Gimesia benthica: one gene and its partner. The protein of the gene in region 1 interacts with the protein of each later gene in a pairwise test. Links are inferred from orthologs where the notes say so. Each region holds a gene or a part of one and is shown on either strand. Other genes may lie near its edges. The genes, in order: def and F1728_RS03115.

Region 1 (15,204 bases):
GTTCAGGCGGAACAGATTATTCGTGACCTGCTGCAACAGTTGACCGACCTGACGGGTATCGAAGGCACGTTGAAGGCGACGGCTCTGCAGGCAGCGGCTGAGGAAGAAGCGACGCTCGAAGCAGATGAGGAAACGGAAGCATCTGCGGAAGAGTTTGATGCGGAGACGAAGCTGGATCTGCGCGACGAGGGTTAGCGGTCGTCGCTTGAGCACAGTTGGTGTGCTGGTTCTGGATCGAGCGATTGCTCTGGGACCTCTTGTTGCCTGCGGCAATCCCGGATTGCATCCGGGACCACCCGGTCCTATAGAAAACGTAATTTTGCGGGAGCGTTCGGAATCTTGCTCTGTCAGTTTCCTGCTCGTTTCGCTCGGCCCGAATTGCATTCGGGCTTACCCGTGATTCCTGGTTGGAAGTAGCATTGTGCGAGCACAGTTGGTCGAGCCAACTGTGGCAGCCGGTATCAGAAAATGACCGGGGATTAACGAAGGTCTTTCCAGGCATCCCAGCAGAGGAAGAGTACCAGGCCGGCGGAGACCAGGAACATGATGTCCATCATCATGCTGCCGCGAAAGGGGACGCCTATCGCGATATCAGCCAGTGCGAGGGCCGCCACGATTCCTGAAGCGGCCATCGAGCCCATGATCATTTTTTTGGGTGCATCTGACATTAAGATCCTCGTCTCTCTCTACCTCTGTCAAAGCTGTCTGCTTAATGGATGTCTTGTACTCGTCTGATTGAAATGAGCTTCGATGAGCACTCTCGTTCCAAGTATACCTTATCCTCTGGTGGAATTTCCAGTCGATTCTGAGAACTGATTCCTCGCGTCGTTGAACCCTGCCCCGCTGCGATCTGCGAGACCTGAAAAACCGTTATAACAGTGCCAGCCGACACCTGCCGAGGCTTCAGGATCCGAGCGAGCAGAGCTCAATAATGTGTCCGTCCGGATCGTTGACGAAGGTCTGAGTAGCTCCATCGGGCCTGGGTTTGGGAGGCGAAACAATGGGAATTCCCTGCTGGAGCGCCTGTGCGTAGGCCTGATTCGCATTCTGCACCTGAAAGGCGAAATGGTGTGTGCGGGTGTTCGGTTCGACATCGGCCTGGCCGGCTGCGCCAGACTGATCGTGTTCCAGGATGAGGTGAATCTGCTGTCCGCCGATCTGGTACCAGTGGCCTTCGAAGGAAAACGCGGGCCGGGGCACCTGGTCCATACCCAGGAAATCGACGTAAAACTTACGCGCGGCTTCCAGATCTTTGACCACAAGAGTGATGTGATCGAAGGCCTGAACCTGCACACATTCTGTGGGGTCAACATCGGACATGAATTCGCCTTTCTTGTTTCAGGTTGCTGATCAGGAAACGGAGGAGGCCAGAATCGGTTCCCCGATGCTCCAGGAAGCACCGTCGCGGACAATGTGCCGATACAGGGTATCGCGTTCGACGGGGATGCGGCCTGCTTCCTTGATCAGGCGATGCAGCATTTCGACGGTCAGCCCTTCCGGCGTTTTGGCTCCGGCATCGTGATAGATCAGTTCGTGAACCACGGTTCCGTCCAGGTCGTCGGCACCAAAGCTGAGGGCGGTCTGTGCGGTCTTTTCGCCGAGCATGATCCAGTAGGCTTTAATGTGATCGAAGTTATCGAGCATGATCCGCGAGAGTGCGATCATCTTGAGGTCGGTGAGTCCGGATGCTTTGGGAATTTCTGACATCCCGGTGTTTTCCGGATGGAAGGCCAGCGGGATAAACGTCTGGAATCCGCCGGTCTCATCCTGCAGTTCCCGCAGACGACAGAGATGGTCGACGCGGTGTTTGGCCTCTTCGTAGTGGCCGTAGAGAATGGTGGCGTTACTCCGCAGTCCGAGGTTGTGAGCTTCGCGGTGGATGTCGATCCAGCTCTGCGCGTCGGCTTTGTGTTCGCAGATTTTTTCGCGGACTTCGGGATGGAAGATTTCAGCACCACCGCCGGGCATGCTGCCCAGGCCGGCTTCCATCATCTGTTCGAGCACCCAGCGGGTCGGCTTTTTGGTCATGAAGCTGAACCAGTTGATTTCCACGGGCGTCCAGGCCTTGATGTGCAGCTCGGGATATTCGTCGTGAATGGTGCTGACGACGTCGAGGTACCAGTCGAATTTTTCTGGTGATGCAGCCCGCCGACGACGTGGATTTCCGTGGCGCCGCTGACGCGTGCTTCCTGAACACGTTCGCGAATCATGTCTTCGGTGAAGGTGTAGCCGCGTTCTGATTTGAGGTCGGCCCGGAAGGCGCAGAACTTACAGCGATAAACACAGACGTTCGTCGGGTTCAGGTGGATGTTCGTGTTGTAGAACGCGAAGTTCCCGTTCTTGCGTTCACGGACCTGATTGGCCAGGCCGCCTAGCGTCAGGATATCGACTTTCTCGTCCAGAAAAACACCTTCGTCGAAGGTGATCCGCTCGCCGGTTTCGACTTTGCGGGTGATGGTTGCGAGCTGTTCCTGTTCGTTTTGATTCAGATTCATCAGACTGTCTGTTGATTCGTTTCGCGTATCAGAATAATGGTGTTTAGACAGACCTGCCGACCGCGCAGCAGGACTTCTTCATTATGACGTTTCAGGCTGGCTTATGCGAGCCAGACATCGATCAATCCCACAAAGAACAAACCAATACTGATCACGGCGTTCACGTGGAAAAAGGCCAGATTCACGCGTCCCAGGTCATCCGGATTGACCAGCAGGTGTTCATAGATCAGCAGTCCCGCGACCGCGAGGACGGCGATCAGAAAGGGGATGCCCAACGCGGCGACATACCAGAGGCTGAACAGGCAGACGATGGTCATGAGGTGACTGAACATCGCGAAACGCAGGGCTTTTTTGATACCCCAGCGGGAGGGGATACTGGAAAGCCGCTTGTCCTGATCAAAATGGACATCCTGACACGCATAGATAATATCGAAACCGCCGACCCAGAAGAAGACGACCGCTCCGAGCAGAATGGGTTCCAGCGAGAGCGACCCGCGAATGGCGATCCAGGCGGCCAGGGGTGAGAGCATGAGGGCTGTCGAGAGCCAGTAATGGCACCAGATGGTGAAGCGTTTGGCGTAAGAATAGCCCAGCAGAAACAAGAGCACCGGCACCGAGAGGTAGAGGGGCCAGCGATTGGGTAAAAACAGGAGTGTCGAAGCGATAAAGGCCAGTGAAGTCAGCAGGGTGAAGATGGTTACCGCGCGGACACTGATGAGTCCTGCCGGGATGTGTCGCCCTGCGGTTCGCGGATTTTCCGCGTCGATATCGCGGTCGACCAGTCGATTGAAGGCCATGGCTGCCGATCGGGCAAACAGCATGCAGAGCAGAATCCCCACCAGTTCCTGCCAGCGAACGGTCTGACCGCGCCAGGCCAGTACTGCGGAGAGCAGTGCGAACGGGAGGGCAAAGATAGTATGGCTGAAGCGAATCAGTTCGAGTAACAGGCGCAGTCGGGCCAGCATTGAATTCATCTCATCAGAGGAGGGTTGAGCGGTCGGGGTTGATCACAGGATACGATCGCTGGCTTCATCTTAGCTGATGTGCTGCGGGCACCCAAGTCAGGGAGACGGGAAACTCAGGCGCAGAGGCAGGAATCGGAGGTTTCCGACCTTACCGGCTGGGAAAAGTGTTCAGCGAAGCGACATAATTCACGAAGCGATCTTCGACGCCGGGAATGTCGCGAGGCAGCCGGGCACTGAGGACCTCGGGAGATTCGTTGGTCTTCAGTTCCGAGAGATATGCGAGCAGTGCATCCCGGGCTTCGGGCGTGCTGTTCAGCATGAAATGCGTCCAGGCCCAGGCTTCCTGGTAATCGACGCGTTGCATCTGCGAGACCTTCTCGAGCTGTTCCAGGCGTTTCATATCGGGCTTCCAGCCGTTGTTGAGGGCGGCGGTGAGTCGGGACGCGTGATCGCGATTGATCTGTCCGGGGGTATTGCCGGCGACTTCGAAGTATTCCGCGAGACCTTCGTCGAGCCAGAGCGGAACGGTCTTCAGGCTGGCGTGCAGGAGTCCGTGTGTAAATTCGTGGCGGAGATCTTCCTGGATGCGGTCACCCCAGAAGGTGTAGACGGCGAGCTCTTTGGGAGTACCCACAAAGTAAGCGCGACGCGGAGGCAGCCCCGGGTAAGTCAGATCGAGATAGTTGCGATACTCTTCCTGATTGGAAAAGAGGTAGACGGTGACCTGCTCGCTGTTCAAGGGAATATTCAGGGTGGCGGCAACATCTTCCCGCAGCTGGATCAGATCCTGAAACAGAGGATGTTCCTGCCCCAGTTTGAAATCGCTGAGCACGATCAGCTGTTCGGCACTGACGCTGTGTCGTGCGGGCAGATGGACGGCCTGATTTTTCGCTGCGGTCCGGCAGCCCTGGGCTGAGAACAGACAAAGTGTCAGACAGACATTCAGAGCGAGGGCTTTGAATGCGGGCCATGACTTCCGGTGGGGAGTCTGATCCGGGCTGACGGGTAATTCGGTTTTCACGGTGAGCAGTCGGGTCTCAGTAAGCGGGGATAGTATCTGTCAGTAAGTCGCAGTTATAAACGTTTCTGGGAGGATTCCGGATTGGCGGCAGAGCGCTGCTTATCCGTACCGGGAAACAGACCGTCGAAGAATCCATTCGATGCGGACTGAATAATGAGGTTCCCTTTTCCATCATCAATCAGTGACTGGGCCAGCCGGGGATGGTCTTTCCAGGTGGTCGCCTGCCATTTTCTGATGTCAGCGTAAGTATCGTGGAGTCCGGCCTGTGACTTGGGGACCAGGTGCCAGCCTTCCTTTGACTGTACGATGTGATATTCAAATGCGGCATACATGCCACCCGCTCCGATCATCATGAAAATCAAAGCGGCTACGATTCGGCGCATCTCACTCACTTCCTTGTGTGTTAAATCCAGGTTCGCCTGCTGATCAGGGGCGGGATCATCTCAGAAACCGGCAAATGCGGCAAGAGTGAACCTGAGGATTCAGTCGCAATGACGATACATAAGACCACCCTAAGTGGCGGGAGTACCGAAAATGTCCCCCGGATGGATTTTCCGACCGCAGAGATATTCTTTAACCTGCATGGCCCGCTTACCTTGCGGCTGGATCTGGTTGAGCTGCAGCAGCCCCGATCCTGTACTGACGACAACTCGTTTGTTATCGGCGAAGACAACCGTTCCGGGAGCGGCCTGTTGGGGATCGACTTGCGGTTCGAGGGCTTCCAGATCTTCCGGAGTGAGCGGGTCGACGTCCAGAATCTGCAGACGCAGGGGATCCTGCCCCGGATGCTGAAGGAAGGAGAACGGGCTGGGCCAGGGTTGCATGGCCCGGACGTGCCAGGAAATCTGTTCGGCGGTCTGGTTCCAGTCAATCGCGCCGACCTGCTTGTCCAGCGTGGGGGCGAAGGTGGCTTCCTCGTGGTTTTGTGGCGTTTCGACGAGAGTGCCGGCTTCAATATCGGTAAGCAACTGCATGGCCAGCGGTGCGGCGAGGTCGGCGAGTCGATCCTGCAGCTGTCCCGTTGTTTCCTTGGGACCGATTTCGGTTTCGACCATGCCGGCGATCGGGCCGGAGTCGAGGGCGCGTTCAATTCGGAAGACCGAGACGCCGCTACGGGTCTCGCCGTTCTGGATCGCGTAGAGAATCGGGGCGGCGCCGCGATATTTTGGCAGCAGGGACGCGTGCAGATTAAAGGCACCACAGCGGGGCATATCGAGCAGTTTCTGGGAGAGGATCTGTCCGTACGCGGCGACGAGGTACACGTCCGCCTGTAACTGGTCGAGTTCTTCGAGCGCTTCCGCGGTATTGATTTTCGGCGGCTGGAAGACAGGGATCTCGTGTTCCAGGGCGAGCTCTTTCATCGGGTTTTTGTGGCGGTGATGTCCGCGACCGGTCCGATCGGGCTGTGTATACAGGGCCAGAACCTCATGCTCGGAATCAATGAGCGCCTGAAACGCGGGAATCGCGAAGGTGCCGGTCCCCATCATGACTACTTTTAAAGGCACGGGAAATCTCCTCCTGATGAGTCAGCCTCAGTCTGCACTCGCCATGCTGCGCCGACTGGCATCAAAGACAGGGAGCCGGGCGAAAACAGTATCTCGCTGCGGTTGAGGGGCTGTGTTAATCCAGTTCCAGTTCGAGCTGGGCCAGTTGTTTGCGAAGTTCTTCATCCGAAGCAATTTCGCCTCGATCCTGCTGATGACGGAACTGGGCTTCGAAGTCGGCGATCTGGGCTTCCAGTTCAGCCTTTTTGGCTTCAACCATGCGATCCGTAAACATGACGCCTTCGATGTGATCGTATTCATGCTGTACGGCGCGGGCTGCCAGATCGTCGAGCGTGATCTCAAACAGCTGTCCGTTGAGATCGTAAGCTTCCACGGTAATTTCTTCGGATCGTTTGACGTCGCCGTAAAGCTGGGGGAGACTCAGGCAGCCTTCTTCCCCTTCGGCCGTCCCTTTGCGTTTGGTAATTTCCGGGTTGATGAAGACAAACTCTTCCTCTTTTTCGCCGGGATCGGAAGTCAGGTTGATCACAAACAATCGATACGGAAGTGCAACCTGGTTGGCTGCCAGTCCGATGCCCCGTGCCTGATACATGAGCTCGAACATCGTTTTGACGATATCGCGCAGTTCAGGCGTGATGCTTTTAATGGGTTTGGATTTCCAGCGGAGGGCGGGATGGGGATAATTGACGATTTGCAACGCAGCCATAATTTGATGTACCCGGCGGGGTATGATACACAGTTCAGAAATCAGTCGATGACGGTGCTCCAGTCTCTGCGAAGAGCGCGCAGGGAGGGACGCCATATACATAACTAACTGTATAGCAAGGCCGAACGGGAGATACAATCCTTATCCCCGCGAACAATGGCATTGTTCGCGTTTTTTCCAGCGTCTGGTCAGCCGCGGCGCAGGCCACGAACGTGTTGTCGTGCCTGTCGACCCGTCTCAGGCCGAGACGACCAGACGCCACTGCACAGCCGCTATCACATGCATCTTAATACATGGGCAGCGGGTCAAGTGGAGCAGAAGCGGTAGCTGGTACTGATCCCTGGATGACAGGAGCAGCTGCTGTGGACTGATAAGTATCGTAGGTGTTGTAGGCTCCCTGAGGTGCGTAAGTCGGAGCACCGACACCACAGTTACCGGTTGAGCATCCACCGCCACCAAAGGGCATGACTGGTGCCATGGAAGGACCGTAGTTACAGCTGCCGCAGTTGCCGTAACGTCCACACTGGCATCCTGTTGTCAGAGCGATCAATGCGATACCCAGCATTGTAATTCCGAAACGTTTCATGAGTTCAATCCTTTTCTTCAACAATGGAGCGACTGAAAAATTCAATCGCTGATAATCATTCTTTGATGTGGAATAGTTCTTACGCTTAAGAGGCAGCCGATGCCGCCGATCGATTCCAGCCCAGAGGGAGTATGCTCGACTTTGAGCCGGCCCAATGCGCTGTAAAACCACCGGGATGACGTTCCTGATTCATCGCCAGTGCGAGTAGTTCGTCTCTGATTTCATTCACGCCCCGCGAAAGTGCCACGGTTGCGGAGTGGCGCCCTTTCCAGATCTGCAGACCGGGGTGAAAGCCTTCAAACTGACCTGAGATAATCGTTTCCCAGGAGGTGTTCCGGCGGTTGATACTCACGGAGAGTTCGCGACGCAGGTTCCACCAGCGGAAAAACGTGGTCAGTGAAGTCACCCAGACCAGCGGCATCTGTTTGCGGTCCAGATTGATGTTTTCAAATAATGTCTTGAGTTGATTCTGCGATTCGATTGAGGTCAGCGAGACCGGCAGTCCCTGACGGTAGCTGCTGACCAGTTCCACGCGAAGTTTGCGGGCCGATTCTTCGTTCGCCCGGTTCAACCAGCCTGCTTCTGCATTCAGATGCAGGTGATCGAGGGTCACCGGCAGGGGGCTCATCACATTTGTGTATTCAAGGAAGTCCCGTCCCAGATCGGATTCACCGTAGCAGATGACTCCCTGGAAGGGATATGGATAATCGCTGAGTCGGATCCAGACGCCGCCGGTCTGTTGTAACCGGTCTTTGAGTCGGATGACAAATGCAGCATTGAATTGTTCGATTCCGTGTGACGATTTCTGATGCATTTCGTCCCGGGTGCGTGCCTGCGCCTGTTTACTGGTGAATTCCGCGAGGTCAATCAACGGAATCCGACAGTGAGAGAGCAACTGTCGATCTCGGACGTTGAAAGCTTTTTGTGACCCCACCAGCAACAGATTCCAGCTGGATGACTGATAGCCTGAGAGTTGGGCCAGGTCATCATGCAGCTCTGTGACAGGCAGTCCCATTTCGCGCAAACCCTTCACGACAGGAGCAGCTACTCCTGACAGCAATATCGGGTAATCCGGTAGTTGACGCGAAACAGACATGATTAAACAGTCTTTATATGTAAGAACGAATATGGTGTCGCGCTGCGTTTCATTTTGAGAGTGAATGAAACACGACTTTGACAAAAACGAAGTGCAATCTGAAATCGATTGATGGGAATCAGTGTGGGAGGTGTGTGATCAACCTGTGAACCAGGCGCAGTGATCACGAATGTGAGGCGGGAAGATATTGCTTTTTGAAAATGAGGTCAATACGAAAGAAAGCGCTCAAACCAAAAACCTTTAATCTTTTTTCTGATTTCAGATCCTTTTTAAAAAAATATTTTCGTTTTCTCATATAAGACCCACTGAATTCAGGTCATTTCAGAGCGGGAACAGACGGCTCCTGATAAGGAAATGATTCAGCAATGATTGATGCAAGTCGCATTCTGCCCCGGGCTGATCAGGGGAGAATTCGGTCGCAAAAATTCTCTCTCAAATTGGGGTTGGTGAAAATCGGGAGTGCCCTCTATAATCCGCCTCTCGCGAGTCAAATGGATTGACGGGCGAGACGGACTTTTGAGTTTCACCATCATCTATATGATGGGTCCCTCTCAATGAGTTGAGAGAGATTTGAAATTGAAAAGCAGATATGATTTAGAGTTTACTGACAGAAATACAACAACGTCTAAGCATGGAGGCGCGGCGTGGAAACAGTTCTGGTTATTGGACTTGATACGGTTGCCGGAGCAAATATAGCAACCTGCTTATCCAGTCGATATCGGGTTGTCGGATTAACTTCAGCTACACCAGTTTCCCTGCAGGGATGCGAAACACACACTTACCAGGAAGATGATGTCGAAACGACACAGCACTGGATGTCCGTGGTTCGTCCCGACTGGGTTGTCTATTGTGGAGTCGCAGCGAATTCTTCCTGGTCGGTTGACCCTGCGAAGTTTTCCACCAAAGACCCCGTGCTGGCAGCACGTAACTGGGTCAGTGCCGCGGAACTGCACTCCGCCCGATTCACACATATCTCGTCAGACGCCGTCTTCACCGGCCCCTGGATGTTCCACGAAGAGGACTGCCAGGGCATGTGCGAAAGCCCCGAAGCCGAACTGGTACGGGCCATCGAACGTGAAGTCAGTCTCTGCAACAATACATTGATTATCCGCACAAACGTATTCGGCTGGACTCCCGCCGCCTACGGTACAGGACAGGTTGAGCAGCTGGTACAGTCTCTGCAGGACGGAAGTTATTCCGACCTCGACTGCTATCGGCACGGCACTCCTCTGCTGGCCACCGACCTGGCCGCGATTATCGAACACGCTTACCAGGAACGTCTGACAGGTACATTCCATGTGGCTGGTGGCGAACGCATCAGTCCGCTGGAATTCGTCCAGCGTCTGGCCAAGCAATTCGAACTGACTGTTCCCCTGCTGCCCCGGGCTACCGTGATGAATGAACGGGCTACCGGTTTTGCCAACGGAGAAACTTCTCTGCACACCCGCAAAATCCGTCGGGCTCTGAGCATCTCGATGCCGATGCTGGATGACGGCTTGCAGCGTCTGTTCGACCAGCAGACCAACGGCTACCTGAATCGTCTGAACAACGAGCCGATGCGTTATTACGAGCAGGAAATTGCCGCGTAACGCGAAGCAGTTTAAAACCAAAGACAAAACCCCTGGTGGATCGACACCAGGGGTTTGTTTTTTTTTGATACTGCTACAAACTGTTAAGCCAGGATTTTTGTCACGAGCTTCGCGGGGTTCACGCCGATCAGTTTCTGATCGAGTCCCTGGAAACGGAAGGATAGCTGATGCGGATCCAGGCCCAGCAGATGCAGGATCGTGGCGTGCAGATCGTAAACGGGAACTTCATCTTCGATCACATTGAAGCCGAAATCATCTGAACGACCGATGGTCGTCCCCCCTTTAATTCCGCCGCCGGCGAGCCACATGGTAAAGGCGTTGGGATGATGATCGCGACCATCATTGCCCCCCTGCACCATCGGCGTCCGTCCGAATTCGCCGCCCCAGACAACGAGGGTGTCTTCGAGCAATCCCCGCTGTTTGAGGTCTTTGATGAGTGCTGCGGATGCCTGATCGGTGGCGGCACAGTTACTCTTGAGTCCGCCTACCAGGCCGCCATGCTGATCCCATGATTCATGGAAGAGCTGCACGCAGCGAACACCCCGTTCCACCAGTCGACGGGCCAGCAGACAGTTATTGGCGAACGAGGTCTGCCCCGGTTCTGCACCATACAATTCCAGCGTTGATTTGGTTTCCTGCGAAAGATCCATCACATCCGGTGCGCTGGCCTGCATACGGTACGCCATTTCAAAGGAATTGATGCGGGTGGCAATCTCGGGATCACCCACCTGCTCCAGATGACGCTGATTCAAGGCTTTGAGTGTATCGAGCGAATCGCGCTGGAGTTCACTGGAAACCCCGGGAGGATTTTTCAGGTAGAGCACCGGTTCCTGTCCGCCACGGAACATGACTCCCTGATGCGTTGTGGGCAGGAATCCGCTGCCCCAGCAGGAACTCCCCCCACTGGGGCCTTTATTGCCGGAACTGAAGACCACGAAGCCAGGCAGATTTTTTGACTCGCTGCCCAGCCCGTAGAGCGTCCAGGCGCCGAGGCTTGGCTTACCAAAGAGCTGAGAACCGGTTAGTGCCTGAATCTGCGCGGGGGCGTGATTGAAAGCATCGGTCTTCATACTTTTCACGATGGCGATGTCATCGACGACATCCGCCAGATGGGGCAGGATCTCGGAGAGTTCCGCACCGCATTCTCCATGCTTTTTGAATTTGAACTTCGGCCCCAGGAACTTCGAGTTTGGATTGATAAACGCGGCCCGATAACCTTTGAGCAGTTCTTCAGGCGGCAGTTTGCCATCGAATTTACTCAGCACCGGTTTATCGTCGAAGAGTTCCAGATGACTGGGTCCGCCTCCCATGAACAGAAAGATGATGTTCTTCGCTTTGGGCGAATGGTGGGGCTCACGAGGTGCCAGCGGGTCCTGCGGTGCAGACGTGGAATTCGCCAGCAGGTCACCAGATTCCTGGAGCAGTTGTGCGGTAGCGATCGCTCCAACGCCGACGCCGCATTGCTGTAGAAACCAGCGTCTGGCGATCGGATGTGCGTGATGTTGTATTTGATTCATGATGATAACCTGTTGAGGTCAGGAAGAGACGGAAACACCGGTCACTTCCCTCTGTTATTCTTTGGTAATCGTTTCGTCCATGTTGAGCAGGATACGCGAAAGTGCGACCCAGGCGGCCAGTTCGGCGGTGGCAGGTTCCGGGCTGTTATTGGTGGTTGTGATCTGCTTAACCTCTTCCGGATGCGCTGCGAAATAGTCGCGTTGTTTCTGCAGGAAGCGAGTCAGCAGTTGAACTTCTGCCTGTAAAGGATACCGGGAGACACAGCGGCGGAAAGCAGTTTCGATTCGCTCTGCATCGGAGGCGCCCTTAGCAGCCAGAGTGGTTTCCGCGAGACCCGTGGCACATTCCATGAACAGTGTTTCATTGAGCGTGGTCAGTGCCTGGAGTGGTGTATTGGAACGGTTGCGTTTAACCGTCGCGATATCGCCGTTCGGCGCATCAAAGGCCTGCAGCATGGGATAGGGGACAGAACGGAAACGGAAGGTATAAATGGCCCGGCGATAGCGATCGTCATCCTGATCGACATGCCAGGTTTTGGGACCGTAGCTGGCCGGCTTTTCGAACAGAAAGGCTGGCGCGGGGGGATGGACAGAGGGGCCGCCAATTTCGGAATTGAGCAGACCGCTGGCCTTGAGGGCGATGTCGCGTACGATCTCCGCATCGACGCGATAGCGGGGACCGCGGGCCAGGAGTCGGTTGTAGGGATCCTGCTCCAGGAGTGCCGGAGTAACGCGGGACGACTGCTGATAAGTGTTGGAGGTGACAATCAGTGTATGCAGTTTTTTCAGATCCCAACCTTCATCCATAAACCAGACGGACAGCCAGTCCAGTAACTTGCGGTGCGTCGGCGCTGCCCCTTGGGAACCGAGGTCTTCACTGGTGGTAACAATGCCTTGACCGAAGTACGCCTGCCAGACGCGGTTGACGATGGCCCGCGCGGTCGTGGGGGACTTTCGATCTACGAGCCAGCGGGCGAAGGTCAGTCGATTGACTTCCGTCCCTTGTGGCAGTGTATTCAGAAAGTCGGGAACACCGGGATCGACCACCTGTTTCTGCTTGAGGAAGTCACCACGTTCGAGCAGATGTGTTTCGCGCGGTGCCGGTCGTTCCTGGTAGACGAGCTGTGTCGTCCCTTTAGGGTGCTGTTTCCAGAGGGCGGCGATCTGTTCGTTCTGCGTTTTCCACTCCGGGACGAGCGTCCGCCAGTAGCTGAATATTTCGGCCTGCTGTTGCGGTGTGCGTTGATCAGCGGAGATCGTCAGCAGTTCACGAACGCGATCGGGAACTTGATCGGCGGCGGCGTTCTCATCTGTCGTATACGAGATGCGAAAACGTCCCAGGTTCATGGTCTGGTTATCATCGCTGTTCCACCCGCCGTGCATCTGGACCAGGCTGATCTTCAGCTTCGTTCCTGCCGCATAGCCAAATGGTTTTTCAGCATTGAAGACTGCTTCATGGGGCTGATTCATGCGCCCCGGGCCCCCATCAATGCCCCAGGCGGTTGAGTTGTCACCATCGATGGCATACTCCACCGGGCCGGTAAACCCGCGCTCTCCTTTTTTGTCTGCATAGGGATTCTGAAGCTGTTGTCGCTCATTCGCAAAGTCTGCCGAGGCTTTTACGAATTTGATGTTGGCTTTCTGTTTTGCATCCTGAGGATTTTCGACACTGAGTTTGATGTCGGTGAGAGCACACAAACCCTCGGTCGAGCGGCCAGGTCCGCCTGCGGGCAGGTTGGGATGATTCAAGAGTTCCAGCCGCAGGGCCTTGATCTGGGACGCATCGACGGTCGCTTCAAAATTCGAAGTGAAGCGGGACGGTGCATAGCCCTGTGCCAGCTGGGAATGATCGGGTTGTTCGAAGTAACGCTGCGAGTTGCTGTCGATGTTCGTGAGCTTCATAACGTGCCACTGGGGCTGGTTCTGCTTGACACTTTGTTCCCAGGCAGCCATCTCTGTGGCCCAGTCTGGCTTCTGTGCTTTCAGCTGTTCTTCAATCGCATGGATCTTGTGAAACAGTTTAGTGCGCTGCTTCTGTTCTTCATCCGTATAGCCGCGAATGCTGGCTTCGTAGGAGTTGTTGATGCAGGCGAAGATCTGGTAATAATTCTCCTGCGTCAGTGGATCGTATTTGTGCGTGTGACATTGTCCGCACTGCAGGGTCAGCCCCAGAATACTTTTGCCGATCGTATCCATGCGGTCGAACATGGCCGCCATGCGAAACTCTTCGGGATCGATGCCCCCTTCTTCGTTGAGCATGGAGTTCCGCATGAAACCGGTGGCGACTTTTTGATCCTGTGTCGCCTGGGGCAGCAGGTCACCGGCGATCTGTTCGGTAATGAACTGATCGTAAGGTTTGTTTTCGTTGAAGGCATCAATCACCCAGTCTCGATAGAGCCAGACATTCCGGGGCGCATCTTTTTCATAACCGTTCGAGTCGGCATAGCGGGCTGCATCGAGCCAGAGACGACCCCAGCGTTCGCCATAGTGGGGAGACGCGAGCAAACGTGTCACCTGTTTCTGCCAGGCTAAAGGGCTCGGATCGTTGACGAATTGATCGACCTCTTCAATGGTAGGAGGCAGGCCGATCAGATCGAGACTCAAACGACGCAGACGCGTGATGCGGTCTGCTGGTTCGGAAAACGTGAGGCGTCGCTGTTCAAGTTTTTCCAGGACGAATGCATCTATCGGATTCTGCACCAGCGACTGTTGTTTCACCTGGGGAACGGGTGGTTTTACTGGTGGCTGAAAGGCCCAGTGTGAAGCCCAGGGAGCGCCGGCGGCGATCCATTGACGGATTTTTTCGATGTCTGCCTTAGAGAGTTTTTTACCCGAGTCGGCAGGAGGCATCCGCAGACTTTCATCCTCGGCGGTCATGCGCTGATAGATCAGACTCTCTTCCGGTTTGCCGGGAACAATCAATGCGTGCTCTCCCGCTTTGCCGAAGAGTCCTTCTTTGAGATCCATGCGGAAATCGGCTTCACGGTGTTCATCATCCGGACCGTGACAGGCAAAACAGGCGTCGGATAACAGCGGACGAATATCGGAAGCGAAATCAAGGTCCGCAGGCGCTGCCCCTGATTCTGCAAAGGCGGAATTTCCAAGAGAGACTGTCAGCATCAGGCAAGACAGTAGGAACAGTGAGCACGTTTGTTTGACCATAATCCTGCTTTCGGTCGTTCTTTCTGAGTCGAGAACCGACGCTGTGAGCAGTCAACCGGGTGGCAAAGTTTTTTAAGCAGGAAAGACCTGGTCACAACCATTGCCAACCGGAATTTTTTGCTGCACGGGAAGGATTCTCGAGTCTCAACACAGACACGAGTGAATACCGGTCCGCCACTTTACCCAAAGTGGGGTAGCTCACGACTTCATCTAAAGTCATTTGAGCAGGTGACTTAGGCGCCAGGCAAGGTGGGAGTTTTCCCTGGCAGATCTTGTCGTTCATTATACGAAGTCAGCAGGGGAGAATTCAAGTTTTGCCTGAAAGAGTCGGTTGGAATCGGATCACTTTTTATGAAGATCCCCTTCAAAACCTGTCCGTATATTTAACAAACCTTAACACTAGGCCCGTTTTGTCTCATTCTGCCACACATTATTCATCTCTACTTAACATGTCAGGGAGAAAGATCTTCACATTATCTCGATACTGTACTCCCAACTGAGATTTGCAGCCGGCACCGCAAATTTCTGCACACGAGTCCGAGTTGAATTCAACCAGAAGCGA
Region 2 (15,189 bases), 3.9 Mb from region 1 along the record:
GCAGCCGGAGTACCGGAAGAACATCTGCGTTTCCTGGACCTTCCCTTCTACAACACGGGACAAGTTTCTAAGAAGCCGATTGGCGAAGATGACATTGCGATCGTCGCCGATCTGTTACGCGAAGTACGGCCGCACCAGATTTATGTGGCTGGAGACCTGTCCGATCCGCATGGTACGCACCGCGTCTGTGCCGAAGCGGTGATCAATGCCGTGGATGTGGTTAAGTCTGAAGAAATCACTCCCGAATTCTGGATGTACCGTGGTGCCTGGGAAGAGTACGAACCGCACGAAATTGAGCGAGCTGTTCCGCTGAGTCCTGAAGTCGTCCTGCGAAAACGGGAAGCGATCTTCAAGCATGAGTCACAGAAGGACAGTGCTTTTTACCCGGGAAGCGATAAACGTGAATTCTGGGTGCGTGCTGAGGACCGAACCCGCAATACGGCAAAGATTTACAATCAGCTGGGCCTGCCCGAATACTTTGCGATTGAAGCATTCAAGCAGTATCACGGTGAGCTCTAAGGCAGTCTGCGCAGGAAGGCGAGTTTGACAGCTGCTCCCTGGAAAGGGATTGCTGACAGGAAACCTGCTTTAAAACGGACGTGGATTGTAATTTTTTCCACCTTCGTCTTGCCTTCAAAGTGGATTTTGTCGTAAAACACGCCCCATTCAGTGTTTTGACTTTCGATAATGCCGAGGGAACGGCTCAGTTCTGAATCCGAAATACCCCGTCCCCGGTTCGACAGATACTACCGACTCTCAAAGGAAGGAGAGCCCCAGATCATGAGGCATCGACACGGTATCATGATGATAGCAGCGGGCCTGTTATCGCTGACTCAATTTGGTTGTGGTGGCGGAGATTCCCCTGCTCCACAGACGGCGGACAATAAACTGGACGGCAAGCTGGAAGCGGCTCCGGCCGATGCAAAACCTCTCCAGAAAACGCCGAGTGCCAAAATCACTCAGGTTTCACAAACCGGTCCTGCACTCAAGCCAAATGCAAATGCGATTCAGACGGCAAGCCTGGAACGTGATAAACGCGATATGGACGATCTGGATGGTGACGATGAGTCACTGGCCGATGAGGAAGTCAAGATTTCCGAGCTGAAGGAAGGTTCCGCCGAATGGAACGTACGCGAGATCACGCGTCTGCGTGTACTGGCCCTGCCGAAAACTGACAACGTTGAAGAACTGAAGCAGGCCCGTGCCGCCCGCAATCAGAAAATCATTCAACTGGCGATGGAAGCTGTAAAGCAGACACACGCTGACAAAGAAAAACAGCGGTTGTTTACCGTCTGTATCCGACATCTGCTGGATGCCCATTTACAGATGGCATTGCAGGGAGATCAGGAAAGTATCGACGCTCTGTATGATCATTCCGAGTCTCTTTATAAACGCGATCCGAATTCTCCTTCCGCTGCGGAAGCTGGCTTCACCGTCGCGAAATTTGCGAATACCAGTGCACAGCGTTTTGCGCAGCAGGACCCGCGCTGGATTGAAGAGTTCGTCAAGCAGGCTCGTCTGTTCGCCACCCGTTTTCCCCAGGAAAATATCCGGGCACCACAGATGTTGCAGGCCGCTGCAGAAACCTGTCAGCTGTACGGTTTGAATCAGTCAGCCCTGGACTGCTGTCTCGATCTGGAAACCAGGTTCCCCAAAAGCAATGAGACCGCACAGGTCGCCGGACTGTCTCGTCGTCTGAAGCTGAAAGGACAGCCGATTCAGCTGGCCGGAGAGACCATTGAAGGTGGTTATGTCTCCATCGACGATTACAAAGGGAGCGTGGTGCTGGTCGTGTTCTGGTCGACAACTGCCAAACCCTTTATTGAACAGCTGCCTGAGATCCAGGCCCTCTCCAAGAAGTACCGCAAATACGGTTTTGAAATCGTAGGCGTCAACCTGGACCTGGAGGAACCAGCCATCGATGCTTTCCAGGAGAAGTCACCACTCGACTGGCGTCAGATCTTCTACTCAGCTCGTGACAAGCGGGGCTGGAACAACCCGGCCGCACTGCACTACGGCGTACGTAGTGTGCCAATGATGATGCTGGTGGATCACACGGGGATTACCGAAGTGGTTACTTCCGATGTGAAACTGCTGGAAGAACCTCTGCGATCACTGCTGAGAAAGAAAACACAGGCGAGTGCCCAGTAGCATCTCTCAAGCTTATTAAAACACAAAACTCCGCAGGCTCGTTAAAGCCTGCGGAGTTTTTTTACGGATGTCGCAAAAGCCTCGCTTAAGGCAGTGCACCAGCAGGCTGGAACTTCTGAAGCCGCTCGCCGACCACTTTGCTATCCGGCATGAGGGTTCCCATCACCGATGCCAGTGCAGTATTCAACTTGGGATCTTTGGCTGCCTGGTAGGCTTTCTGCAGTGCCGAGATCTGCATGGTATCGATCATCAGTCCAAACTTCTGGATATGGAACGCCAGCTGTAATGCGGAGATTTCACGCACGTCTGCTTCAAAGGTCGGAGTCGTAATCACCTGCACCAGGTCTTCCTGTGCCGTGCGGGTGGGGATTCCACCCAGTGTGATCAGGGCGTTCGATGCCAGACTGCGGTCGGAAACCAGGTCCAGCAGAGGCTGCTCAGCCTGTTTCAGATCATAAATGTTCGTTCGCTGGCTGGAAGCGATGTGTGACAGCCAGTACAAGGCTGCCGCCCGGTACTCGGAGCGAAGTTCGCCGGTGAGTTCGGGGGTTTTCAGTCCCTCCAGAAACGGCTTGAGTTGTGAGCCGATATCGTCTGTGTTTTCTGATTCGACCATATACTTGACCAGCGGATAATAGCGTGTCGAGTATTCAATCTTGTTCTGCAGGCGTAGCGGGCCATAGATGATGATTGGGATATTTGCAGTCCGGGAATCGGCTCTCAAGTTGGCGATGGTTTGAGAGAGCCCCCAGCGTGCAATGTTATATTCCAGCGCGATGAATTCGACATCCATGCGATCGGTGGCGGCTTTGAAACCGGCCATGCCTGTTTGAACTGGCGTGGTTTCATATCCCAGCTCGTGGAACACACCCGCCATGGTCTGTCCCCGGGGAATGCTGCTGTCGACCACGATCGCAGCCTGTGTGCCCTCGCCCCGCAGAGCGCGGGTCAGGATGCTGATTACGCGGTTGGCTCCCGGGAAAGGTTTTGCCGGGTCAAGCTGCAGAATCGCTGTAGCAGCGGCAAACTGTACCCGTCGATCGGGGTAATTCAGGGCGGCGATCAGAGATGAGTGCTTGTCGAGCTGTTCGTGCAGCAGTGTGCGCGAACCGATCTGACCCAGAGCCTTGAGGGCGGCGAGAGCACTGGGAGTATGCCCCTGTTTCATCGCCAGGGCCAGCACACGGCTGACTGCAGAGGGACCGGAAAGCAGGGCCAGGTTGAAGGTCGTGCCGGGGCCTTCGGGTAATGGCTGATTCCAGCCAACCTGGTATGCTTCAAGGGCGAGCGCCATTGCCAGATAGAGTGTTTGTACGTCCTGTTTGTCCGGAGACATTTCCAGAGCTTCTTTGGCCAGTCGGAGTCCTTCAATCAGGTTGACTTCCTGGGCGGGGAGTTCCTTCTTGACGACCGTCTGAGCCGCATTGTCCCAGACCCAGATGGACTGGGTTTCTGATTTCGCTTCATGTTTCTGGTACAGGTTGAGGGCCGCATTTTTCAGTACAAGCTGCGCTTCATGGCGATTCAGCTCATAGGTCTTGCGGGGGTTCTTACCCAGGATCTTGGCCAGTGCCAAGCGGGCCGCCACTTGAACGCTTTGCGGCTGGCTCTGGGAAAAAGCGGGATTCCAGAGGTAGAGGGCATCAGTCGGTCGGGCAAGATCGCCGAGAACGTCTGCTGCGATTTTACGAATTTTCTCCTGTGGTGCCCGCAGGGCTGCAATCAGTGGCGGAACGACAGGATCACCAAGCTGAGTCAGGGCAAATGTCAGTTCGTCATTTCGTGCCGGGTCCTGGCTCTGGCTCAGTTGCTTGAGAATTGGAGGAGCAACAATCTCACCAGCCGATTTGAGCTGAATGATGGCAATGTCCCGTTCCGTAGGCGTTCCCGAAAGTGCATCGATCAGAGAGTTAATCCGGGAGGGATCTGTGGCATACGCCCTGAAGGCGGATTCCATTTTCTTTAACAGGGTGATCGACTCGGGTTGCAGTTTCTTGTTATTAGCCAGGCGGAGAAAAGCAGCAGGACCGTACTTGTCACGGAGCTTCAGGATCAGTTCATCGTCTGGATTGCCTTTCAGCAACTGGTCCAGATACGCTTTGGCGGAAGCCGCATGCCCCAGGTCTGTCAGCTGCACCACAGCCTGCATCAGCTGTTCGGGGGTCTCAGGCTTGGAGAGCAGCAGATCATCGGCAGTCAGGCCGGTAGCCGTTGTTGTTTCAGGAGTTGTGGCCGGTGGTGGTTCTTGAGACCAGACGGAAGAAGGCGTACTCAAAGCGCAGAGAAATACCAGAGCAATTAATGCCAGGATCCGGTTATTTAAAGACATTCAGTCGACTCCGTGTCGTCGTGGTTGTCGGCTATTCATGGCGGCTATCGAGACAGAGCCTGAGCAGGCACTGTCGAACTGATAGATAGAATATCTCTCAGCGAGATGATAGTAACAGTTTTAATATACTATTCTTATCACCTTACCCAAAACAACATAATTCAATTATTTCAATAGACTCTTCACAGAAATCTGTTGTCTGGTATTCGTATGGACATATTCTCCACGGCAGCTTCTGTATCAAGTATCATCGTTTCTGACGGCGATAACGGTTCAATCGAAGGAAGCGGAGCCCCCCTGCTTTCCTGCTCTCAGCGCAGCAAAGCAGGCATGAACCCGATAACTGTTATAACCCGACCACCGGAATCTGGTCTTCTGAACAGATTGGGAAGTTGAGTCGGGGAACCCATTTGAAGCTTAAGCCTGTTCGAGCGCGATCAGCTCTTCGTAGGTTTCGCGACGGCGAATAACCTGATAGTCGCTGCCATCCACCAGTATTTCTGCACTACGGGGGCGGGCATTGTAGTTGCTGCTCATCACAGAACCATACGCACCCGCGCTGAACATGCAGAGATAGTCGCCCCGTTCCATGGGAGGCAGATAGCGATCTTTGGCGAAATAATCGCAGGACTCGCAAACCGGACCCACGACGTCTGCAGGCTCGCAGCCTGCGATTTCGCCTTCACAGTCAAAGGGCATGGGCACCTTGGGTTTGACGGGCCAGACGCGATGATAGGAGTCATACATCGCGGGGCGGACGAGATCGGTCATGCCGCCATCCTGGATATAGAACAACTTGCCCCCTTCCCGCTTGGTGAAGACGATCTGGCTGACCAGGATGCCTGAGTTTCCGGCGATGAAACGTCCGGGTTCCAGAGCCAGACGACAGCCGATCTCCTTGATTGTAGGAACGATCACGTCGGCATAAGTCTGTGCGGAAGGGCCTTCATCCGTTTTGTAGCTGATCCCAAAACCACCACCCAGATTCATCCAGTTGGTGTTATGGCCTTTATCCCGCAGCTGCTGAATGACTTCAGCTCCCTTTTTAACCGCTTTGGCATACGGATCGGTCGAAAGGATCGGCGAACCAAGGTGCATATGGATGCCGGTCAGCTCGAGACGATCATCTTTGAGAACCTTATCTGCCAGTTCGGTGGCCCGTTCGATGTCCATACCGAACTTGTTGCCCTTTTTACCGGTCGTGGTTTTGTGGTGTGTTTTCGCATCGATATCAGGGTTGAGACGCAGTGCGACCCGACCGACGCAGCCCAACTCTCCCGCGATGGCAGCGATCGCATCCAGTTCGGCTTCACTCTCAACATCGAACATCAGAATATCGGCTTGGAGAGCCTGGCGGATTTCTTCGTCCGTCTTACCAACTCCCGCGAAGACCACACGTGTCGTGTCTGCACCAGCCTGTTTTACCCGGAACAGTTCCCCACCGGAAACGACGTCGAAACTGCTGCCGGCGTCGTTCATGGTCTTGAGAATGCTCAGGTTGCCATTCGCTTTGACGGAGTAGCAGATGACCGGATCGACTTCGGCGAACGCATCCTGAATCTCTTTTAACCGTCCCAGGAAAGCTGATTTGGAGTAGATCCAGAGCGGAGTTCCAAATTCTTCTGCCAGTTGGGCAACAGGGACATTTTCACAGAACAGTTCATCGTTTTGGTAATGAAAGGCGGTCATTGCGTAACTTTCACGAGGCTAAAATCATCGTAAACAGAAAGAAAATCAACGCGCGAAGCAGCGAAGACGAAACAGGTGGCGAAAGCCTGCTTAGGTGCAGGCTTTGTGTTTCGCCAGCAGTTCTGCGATTTGAACCGCATTGGTGGCGGCCCCCTTACGCAGGTTATCGCTGACGCACCAGAATGAGAGCCCGTTCGGATTCGAAATATCGCGGCGGATCCGTCCGATAAAGACTTCATCGCTTCCATCACAATTCGAGGGGAGCGGGTATTCCAGTTTCTGCAGGTCGTCTACTACGGTGATTCCGGGGAATTCAGAGAAGAGCTTGCGGGCTTCTTCTGGTGAAATCGGGCGTTCGGTTTCGACCGTAATGGTTTCGCTGTGACAGTTGGCAACGGGAATCCGGACACAGGTTGGATTGACCTGGATGGATTCATCACCAAGGATTTTACGGGTTTCGTAGACCATCTTCATTTCTTCGCTGGTGTAGCCGTCTTCCTTTTCGCTGCCGATCTGAGGGATCGCATTGAAGGCGATTGGGTGAGGAAAGACCTGATATTCGTAGTCTTTTTCATCCAGATAGGCGCGTGAACCTTCCAGCAGATCGCTGGTGCCGGCAACCCCTGCTCCACTGGTCGCCTGGTATGTGCTGACGATTACCCGTTTCACAGGAGAAGCATCGTGCAGCGGCTTCAGGGCCATGACCATCTGAGTGGTCGAACAGTTGGGGCTGGCGATAATCCCTTTTGCTTCCAGGGCCGCTTCGGGATTGATTTCCGGAACGACAAGCGCCACTTCCGGCTTCATCCGCCAGTAACCCGATTCATCGATGACGATCGCGCCGGCTTCGACTGCAGAGGGCAGAAATTCGGCGGCAACATCATCCGGGGTAGACGCGATGACCAGCTCGACTCCCTCAAAAGAATCTTTGGTCAGTTCTTCCAGAGTGTATGTTTTTCCCTGAAATTCGAGTGTTTTGCCTGCGGAGCGGGCCGAAGCCAGAAATCGAAATTGTTTCGCCTGGAAGTTCCGGTCTTCCAGCAGTTTCCGCATGATGTGCCCGACGGCACCGGTGGCACCAATGATGGCGACAGTATCAAACACTTTAATCTCCAGAGAATAAAAAGGTTAAAAGTCTTTTTGCTGATTCACTTTAAGTCAATACTCAGCAGGAATCGTACGATAAGAGTAATTTCAGCTTGCGTACGTTATACCATGACTCCCTCAGCTGTGACAGGCAGCAGGTTGCGTGGGTTCATCGACCGTAGATTGGTCGAAGCCCGCAACGGGGAATCTGTTTCGGATGAACCATTATAGAGACTGAAGGGGCATTCGTCCAACGGCTGTCTGAGTACAGATATCTGAGAAACGGTTTCTGAAGAAAGTTAATGCGGAATCGAATTGGATTCTCAGTTCTCTTATTGGGAAAAAGCAGCTTTTTAGGAGCAAAATATAAATTTGGGGAAGCGATGCTACTAGGGGCAAAACAGTGCTGATATACTCCACTGCTGTTAAAACCCTCATTTTGAGCGCATCTTGACAATGGCACCAGAGTCATCGTCTCTCCTTTGTGAGGTGGTTTCGAGGATCTTAGGATGCGACTTTCAGCAGGAAACAGTCGGAGCAGGACTGGATCCCTGATTATTTTTAGACGTTGAATAACAAGCAGGTATTGAGAACGATGAAAGTGTTAGTGGTTGGTCAGGGTGGTCGGGAACATGCTCTGGTCTGGAAACTGGCTCAGTCCGAATCCGTCTCCCAGGTCTTTTGTGCTCCAGGTAATGCAGGCACCTGTCTGGATGGAACGAATGTGGATATCAGTGTTTCGGATATCCCCCGCATGGTCGCCTTTGCGAAGGAAGAAGCCATCGGCCTGGCGATTATCGGCCCCGAAGTTCCACTGGTCGCAGGTCTGGCAGATGCTCTGCGGAAGGAAGGCATTCCGGTCTTTGGTCCCTCCAAAGCGGCTGCGGAGCTGGAAGGCAGTAAATCGTTCGCCAAGCAGATGATGTGGAAGGCGAATGTTCCCACAGCGAAATCAGAAACATTCAATAACTTTGAGGCGGCCGAGGCCTTTGTTGAAGACCGCGAAGAACAGCCGCTGGTGATTAAGGCAGACGGTCTGGCTGCGGGTAAAGGTGTGCTGATCTGTGACACAAAACAGGAAGCACTGGATGCCATCAGGTCGCTGATGAAAATCAAAGAGTTCGGCGATGCAGGGAAAACTATCATCATCGAAGAGAAGCTGATTGGCCAGGAAGTCAGTATTCTGGCGATCGTCAGCGGTTCGACGATTATCCCTCTCGAAACCTCTCAGGATCACAAAGCGGCCTACGATGGAGACAAAGGTCCCAATACCGGTGGCATGGGAGCTTACAGCCCTGCTCCGCTGGTTACCGATTCATTGATGAGCGAGATCATCGAAAAGATTCTGGTGCCGATGGTCAACGTCATGAAAATTGAAGATCGACCCTTTAACGGGATTCTCTACGCCGGTCTGATGATCACCAACCAGGGACCAAAGGTGCTGGAATTCAACGTGCGATTTGGTGATCCCGAAGCACAACCGGTGCTGATGCGGCTCAAGACCGATCTCGGAGAACTCCTGCTCGCAGCCGCGGAAGAGCGTCTGGACGATATCGAGCCACTGGAGTGGGACGAACGTCCAACCGTTTGTGTGGTGATGGCCGCTGAAGGTTATCCCGGCGATTACGAAAAAGGGAAAGTCATTCGCGGACTGGATGAAGCGGCAGCACTGGCGGACACGAAAGTCTTCCATGCAGGGACAACCATGAAAGATGAGCAGGTTGTCACCGATGGCGGGCGTGTGCTGGGAGTCACCGCAATTGGTGATTCGATCAGCGATGCCAAGCTGAAAGCCTACCAGGCCGTAAAGTGCATCCGCTGGGATGGTGCCTGGTGCCGCAAGGATATTTCCGACAAGGCTCGCTGAGTCCTGTTGTTCATCTGAAGGAAAGCGCGACCGACAGTACGAGCCATGCCTGCTGAGATACGAACCTGCTTTTTACCTGTCTTGTCACAACCTGAAGAGTTTTCAGGGAGTGTTGCTGTAATTCTGGATATTCTGCGTGCTTCGTCCACGATGACCTACGCGCTGAATTCCGGAGCCGAGGCGGTCATTCCGTGTCAGGAAATCGACGAAGCCCGTGAACTGGCCGACCAACTCCGGTCTGCAGGCGAGCAGGTTCTGCTCGGAGGCGAACGCAAAGGGATTCAGATTGAAGGCTTCGATCTGGATAACTCCCCTGCCCGCTATCCTGCTGACGTGGTACAGGACAGGAAGATTGTCTTCACCACCAGTAATGGTACACGGGCACTGAAACGAGCCATCCAGGCGCGACGAATCCTGATCGGGGCGTTTCTTAATCTGGACGCATTGCTGAAAATTCTCAAAGCGAGTGACGGGCTGATCTATCTGGTCTGTGCCGGAACGGATGGGGTCGTTACGGGAGAAGACTGTCTCTGTGCCGGTGCGATTGCATCCGAACTGGTCGAGCAGTGCGAGCAGGATCTGGTATTGGACGATTCCACACGGATCGTGATCGACCATTACCGGACACAGATCCAGCAGCCAGATGGCCTGTTACAGGGAGTTCGCGCCAGCCTGGGAGGCCGCAACCTGATTCGGCGTGGCTTTGAAGAGGATATTCAATTATGTTGCCAGCGTGGACTGATTTCACAAGTCCCTGAATTTGATCACCAGACCGGCCTGATTACGTTTTCAGCCGGCTGAACTAATATGATTCTCAAGCCGATTTCTGTTTAATCCGAAGTTGAGTATGTCTGTATAAGACAGCATGGAAAGACCAAATCAATGAAAAAAGAGATGGAAAAGATTGTAGCGTTGTGTAAACGACGCGGGTTTGTTTTTCAGTCTTCTGAGATCTATGGCGGATTGCAGGGGTTCTGGGATTACGGCCCATTAGGAGTCGAACTCAAGCGGAATGTCCGTGAAGCATGGTGGTCCGATATGATCACGACTCACAACGAACTCATTGCGCCCGAAGGTGCCCCCAAACCATTTGGCATGACCGGGGTCGAAACTACAATTATCATGCATCCCAGCGTCTGGAAAAGTTCGGGGCACTTCGATCTGTTCCACGACTTCATGGTGGACTCTAAAGAGTCCAAGGCCCGCTTCCGCGTAGATCATGTCTCGGTTGCAGTCGCTTATGCTTCCGATCAGAAACCGGTCGCCTGTGAAACTTATATGGCAGACATCGGTGAGGAAGGTCTCTCTAAAACCAAACGCAAGCGGCTGGAAAAAGCAATTGCGGAATACGAGAAAGACAATAATCTTTCCAACAGCGAAGAGCCGCAGATTTCAGTCTGTAACCTGATGGAATACGCGAAAATGCTGGCAGACGCTGGCATCCCCGCGACCGGTAAGCTGGAAGCCCGCTGTCCAGATACCGGGGGCGAACTGACTGAGCCTCGTGAGTTCAACCTGATGTTCAAAACAATCATCGGTGCTCTCTCGGGCGAGGAAGGAACCGCCTTTCTCCGTCCGGAAACCGCACAGGGGATGTTCGTGAATTTCAAGAATGTCGTCGACAGTGGTCGCGTGAAAGTGCCGTTCGGGATCGCCCAGATCGGAAAGAGTTTCCGTAACGAAATTACGCCGCGGAACTACACCTTCCGTTCGCGCGAATTCGAACAGATGGAAATGGAGTTCTTCTGTCATCCGGATGAATCTTTCGAATGGTATCAGTACTGGCGCGACCGCAGATACAACTGGTACATTCAGCACGGGATTAATCCTGAGAACCTGATTCTCCGCGACCATACCCAGGAAGAACTGGCGCACTACTCTGTCGGGACGGCGGATGTCGAGTACGCCTTCCCCTTCATGGAAGAAAACGAATATGGAGAACTGGAAGGTATTGCCCACCGTGGTGATTTCGACCTGCGTTCCCACATGGAAGGAAAACTGGTACGAGAAGGCGATCAGCTGGTGGTTGAAAAGAACGAGCATGGTCAGCCTAAGTACAAAGGGAGCGGGAAAGATCTGACCTACTTCGACGATCAGACGCGCGAACGGTTCATTCCCCACGTGATTGAACCGGCTGCAGGGGCCGACCGGGCCACTCTGGCGTTCCTGTGTGAAGCGTATTACGAAGACGAACAACCCGATGATAAGGGGGAGATGCAGTCTCGTACCGTCATGCAGTTCCATCCCAAACTGGCACCTGTGAAAGCAGCCGTATTCCCGCTGATCAAAAAGGCGGGCATGCCGGAAGTTGCTGCCGACATTTACGGGAAGTTGAAAAAGGCCGGGATCCAGGCCGTCTACGATCAACAGGGAGCAATCGGGCGTCGTTATCGGCGTCAGGACGAGATCGGAACACCTTTCTGCTTGACAGTGGATGGGGATACCGAACAGGATAACTGTGTGACCATGCGTGATCGTGATTCGCTGAAACAGGAGCGAATTCCCATCGATGATATCGTGGCGGAAGTTCAACGGCGCATTCACGGTTAAGAGCCAGCCCCGTTTCAACTGCATCCAGACATCAGTATATATGAGGAGCCTGACATGGCAGACAAGAAGATAGACCGCCGCGATTTTGGAAAATATCTGGCCGGTGGAACTGCCGCCTTCCTGACGGGGGCAGCCAATGCGGCTGACAAACAACCCCTCGTCGATGGTGTGACGCGGCCCTCAAATACGCTGATTCTGGATGGAGGCGGTCAATCGGTCTGGAACTCCACGGCGCAACATGTTCGTACCCGCGGTTGGATTTCCCCAGACGGGAAGATCTTTCACGAAGCCGCCCGGAATATCCCCATTCAGGAAGAAGACGATGTGATTGTCTGTGGTGGTGGCCCGGCCGGTTTTGCCGCAGCCCTGGCAGCAGCACGCAGCGGAGCCAAAACCCGTCTGCTGGAAGTGAATGGTTGTGTGGGAGGTGTCTGGACTGCTGGTGCGTTGACACTGATTATCGATGCGCAGAAGAAGCCGGGCATTATGCATGAGATTCTGGAAAAACTCGAAGAACGTGATGCCAGTAATGTCTTGAATAACGGGTCGGTCGCCTACGACACCGAAAAAACCAAGCTGTTACTCGAAGACATGCTGCTGGAAGCGGGAGTCAAGATTCAGCTGCATACCCGCGTGGTCGGGGCTGTGACAGACATCAACAATCGTCTGTCGGTAATTGTCACTGAATCGAAGTCGGGTCGACAGGCCTGGCGGGCGAAGTCATTCATTGACTGTACCGGTGACGGCGACATGGCGGCACAGGCCGGTTGTGGCTATGAGTTCGGGCAGCCCGGTACCGGGCTCACCCAGCCGATGAGTCTGATGGTATTGCTGACCGGCGTAACGACAGACGGGATCGCCCAGTTTGTCCGCGGCGATGCAGAACCCCGCAAACTGGGGAATCCCAAGAAGAACCTGCTGGCAGAATTTCAGCGTGCCGGCGTGGATCCCTCTTATGGTGGACCGACAATCTTCCGGGTGCGGGACGGCCTGTTTGCGATGATGGCCAACCATGAATATGGAACACTTTCGATCGATGCTGCTCACGTTACCGACGCAACCCTGCAGGCACGTCGAGAAGTACACAAGCTGGTCAACAGTCTCAAGAAACTGGGGGATCCCTGGACGAACCTTGAGATTATCGCGACCGCAGAACAGATCGGAACGCGTGAAGGACGTCGTATTCTGGGGCGTTATTACGTTTCGAGTGAAGATCTGAAAAATGGTGCCCGCTTTGATGACGCAATCTGTCATGTCCGATTTGGGATCGACGTGCATTCCACCAACCCGGGTAAAACCAAGGCGATTGAAAAGAAACCATTCAAATCAAAACCCTATGACATTCCGTTACGGGCTCTGATCGCCCGGGATGTCAACGGCCTGATGATGGCTGGACGCTGCATCAGCGGTGACTTTATCGCGCACAGCAGTTACCGGGTCACAGGGAATGCGGTCGCGATGGGGGAAGCAGCCGGAGTCGCATCAGCAATGGCGGCGACTTCAGACAAAATGCCTCACGAAGTCCCCTTCTCTGCCGTTTCCAAACAGCTGGCACAGATTCGCGGGGAAGATCAGCAGCAGGTAAAAAGCTAAACGCTAAGCAAGCTTTGGTAGAGTACCTGAGTCTGTCAGATAAGAAAAGCGGCTGAAGGGAATCGAACCCTCGTCACCAGCTTGGGAAGCTGGGGTAATACCATTATACGACAGCCGCGAATTCAAGATTATGACAGACTAAACGGGAGTGAGGTTCGGGTCAAGCATCCGGATGATCGAGGCTCCGGTATTCCTGAATTTCCCGGCCACGGGTTCCGGAAACAGGGCTTTTGAAGGCGGCCTGCGTTCAGTTTCTGTTACAACGGAGAGTCCAGCAGATTCTCCAGTCCCCGGGTTGGGTTCTGGTAATCAATTTCCACGGCACTGTGCATCCCCTGCAGGATAATCTTCCGCAAGCGGGGGTCGATCTGCATCTGCAAAATCGTGTCCTTGAGGATGTTATCCTTGAAGCCGATGGTCTTGCCTGTCCGGGCATCGAGAATTTCGAACAGGAACGAATAACTCCGGGTCCGGGATTCCGTACGGATTTTGCTCATGAAAATCAGGAAAGGCAACTCATACTGAGATGTGTCGATCCACGAGCGTTTAGGCAGATTGCGGTTCCAGAGGATATTGCCGGACTGCTTATCAATGCTCAGCAGGTCATTATCGATGTGCACGACATTCAGGAATGAGTCACTGATGAAGAAATCATTCTGCGGTGTGCGACGACGCGGCGTGGTGTAAGAGAAATTAAAGTAATAGCATCCGTGGTCGGAAAAGCCGATGAACTTGTTGAGGTTTTTGAGATATTCATCAGGGATGTCAGTCTCGATCATGGTCTCGCCCGTTTCCACATTCAGAACTCGCAGCCGGTTCGGAGGCAGCAGAATTGCCAGCTCGGTATCGGAAATCTGAGTAGAGAAACCGGAGTTGTCCACCGGCTCATCGAGGAGTAGTCGATCAGTCAACGGATCCCAGAGACGGACTCGCTTTTCGGTCGTGGATGTGGTTTCATAAAACAGCTTGCGACCAAATACGTGTCGAATGCGGCTGTTGAGCTCAAGTTCTCCCTGGCGAATCCGTTCTCCAGTGATGGCGCTGTAAACATCGTAATTCGTACGATTGATGCTGAAAGCGACGATCGCTTCCTGATCACCAACAAGCCCTTTGCTGGAATCACTAAGGAAACCGGATTTGGAAGGAATGTTCTTCCGCTCCCAGAGTACTTTTCCATTCGCAGGATTCAGACCGAACAGACGGTTGCCCCACTGAAAGACACAGACACGAGGTCCGGAAGGGCCGACATAAAACAGCGATTGAGAATTGTTCAAATCGTCGAATTCGGTAGTCCAGAGGGGCTCTGAAACATCACCCTCCAGCTGTAGCAGTGAAACACCATGAATTTTATGACTGCTTCCCAGGGGAATAAAATGACCCACACGCGTATTTCGCGAATGATAGGGATAGGAAATCCGGTCAGAGACTTTCACCTGACCGATTGATTGACCGGCGTGCCGATTAACCACGGTGAGTAGGGAGCCCTGTTTCAGTAACAACTGCGAGATCTCTGGTGGCGGCAGAAACTTTCGTTCATAGTTTCTGTAGGTAGCCGCGATTTGCGGCGCAGGAGCAGCGACGTCGCTTTGACGAATATTTACCCGGGTTACGTTATCTCTCGAAGGTTGCATGGCTTGATAGATCGACCAGGCAGCAGACCCTCGGTCATAACGCGCGACATATTCTGCTCCGGTCTGTCCATTCTCCAACGGGATGTTTGCATACTTCTCATTGAGCTCTTTCAGGAGTCCCGCCGCCTCATGCGGTAGGCCAACTGCTTCCCAAAGCTCAAGCAACTGCCGGGCGGCTTCCGCGGCAACATGGGGATTCGCATCGGCGTGGTTCTGCATCAGTAGAAATTCCGCCTGTTGAATCTGTCCGGACTGCATCATTTTTTGGGCCAGTGTACTCCGTACTGCTACTG

The links.
Region 2: the proteins of def (region 1) and F1728_RS03115 interact in binary tests that used the Escherichia coli proteins (3 or more experiments, as listed by UniProt). The link is inferred for Gimesia benthica from one-to-one orthologs.

What each region holds. Positions count from the first base shown.
Region 1 is NZ_CP043930.1:4,683,264-4,698,467, reverse strand. Bases 4,898-7,872 are described here. They hold def (peptide deformylase), read right to left. Parts: upstream 6,693-7,872; coding sequence 6,102-6,692; downstream 4,898-6,101. Other genes in these bases: F1728_RS18190 (hypothetical protein), read right to left, coding at 7,364-7,872; F1728_RS18195 (hypothetical protein), read right to left, coding at 6,979-7,278; fmt (methionyl-tRNA formyltransferase), read right to left, coding at 4,994-5,986. Outside these bases: F1728_RS18240 (coiled-coil domain-containing protein), read left to right, coding at 1-195; F1728_RS18235 (hypothetical protein), read right to left, coding at 480-668; F1728_RS18230 (VOC family protein), read right to left, coding at 904-1,320; F1728_RS18220 (UbiA-like polyprenyltransferase), read right to left, coding at 2,597-3,460; F1728_RS18215 (DUF1570 domain-containing protein), read right to left, coding at 3,609-4,481; F1728_RS18210 (hypothetical protein), read right to left, coding at 4,535-4,864; more of F1728_RS18190, read right to left, coding at 7,873-8,374; F1728_RS18185 (sugar nucleotide-binding protein), read left to right, coding at 9,019-9,963; F1728_RS18180 (DUF1501 domain-containing protein), read right to left, coding at 10,047-11,480; F1728_RS18175 (PSD1 and planctomycete cytochrome C domain-containing protein), read right to left, coding at 11,535-14,642. UniProt on the Escherichia coli protein: Removes the formyl group from the N-terminal Met of newly synthesized proteins. Requires at least a dipeptide for an efficient rate of reaction. N-terminal L-methionine is a prerequisite for activity but the enzyme has broad specificity at other positions.
Region 2 is NZ_CP043930.1:772,964-788,152, reverse strand. What follows is about bases 5,267-8,226. They hold F1728_RS03115 (aspartate-semialdehyde dehydrogenase), read right to left. Parts: upstream 7,274-8,226; coding sequence 6,260-7,273; downstream 5,267-6,259. Other genes in these bases: purD (phosphoribosylamine--glycine ligase), read left to right, coding at 7,842-8,226; lysA (diaminopimelate decarboxylase), read right to left, coding at 5,267-6,169. In the rest of the region: nagB (glucosamine-6-phosphate deaminase), read left to right, coding at 1-519; F1728_RS03130 (TlpA disulfide reductase family protein), read left to right, coding at 781-2,151; F1728_RS03125 (HEAT repeat domain-containing protein), read right to left, coding at 2,237-4,480; more of lysA, read right to left, coding at 4,898-5,266; more of purD, read left to right, coding at 8,227-9,122; F1728_RS03105 (2-phosphosulfolactate phosphatase), read left to right, coding at 9,168-9,923; F1728_RS03100 (glycine--tRNA ligase), read left to right, coding at 10,017-11,672; F1728_RS03095 (FAD-dependent oxidoreductase), read left to right, coding at 11,727-13,265; F1728_RS03085 (outer membrane protein assembly factor BamB family protein), read right to left, coding at 13,523-15,189.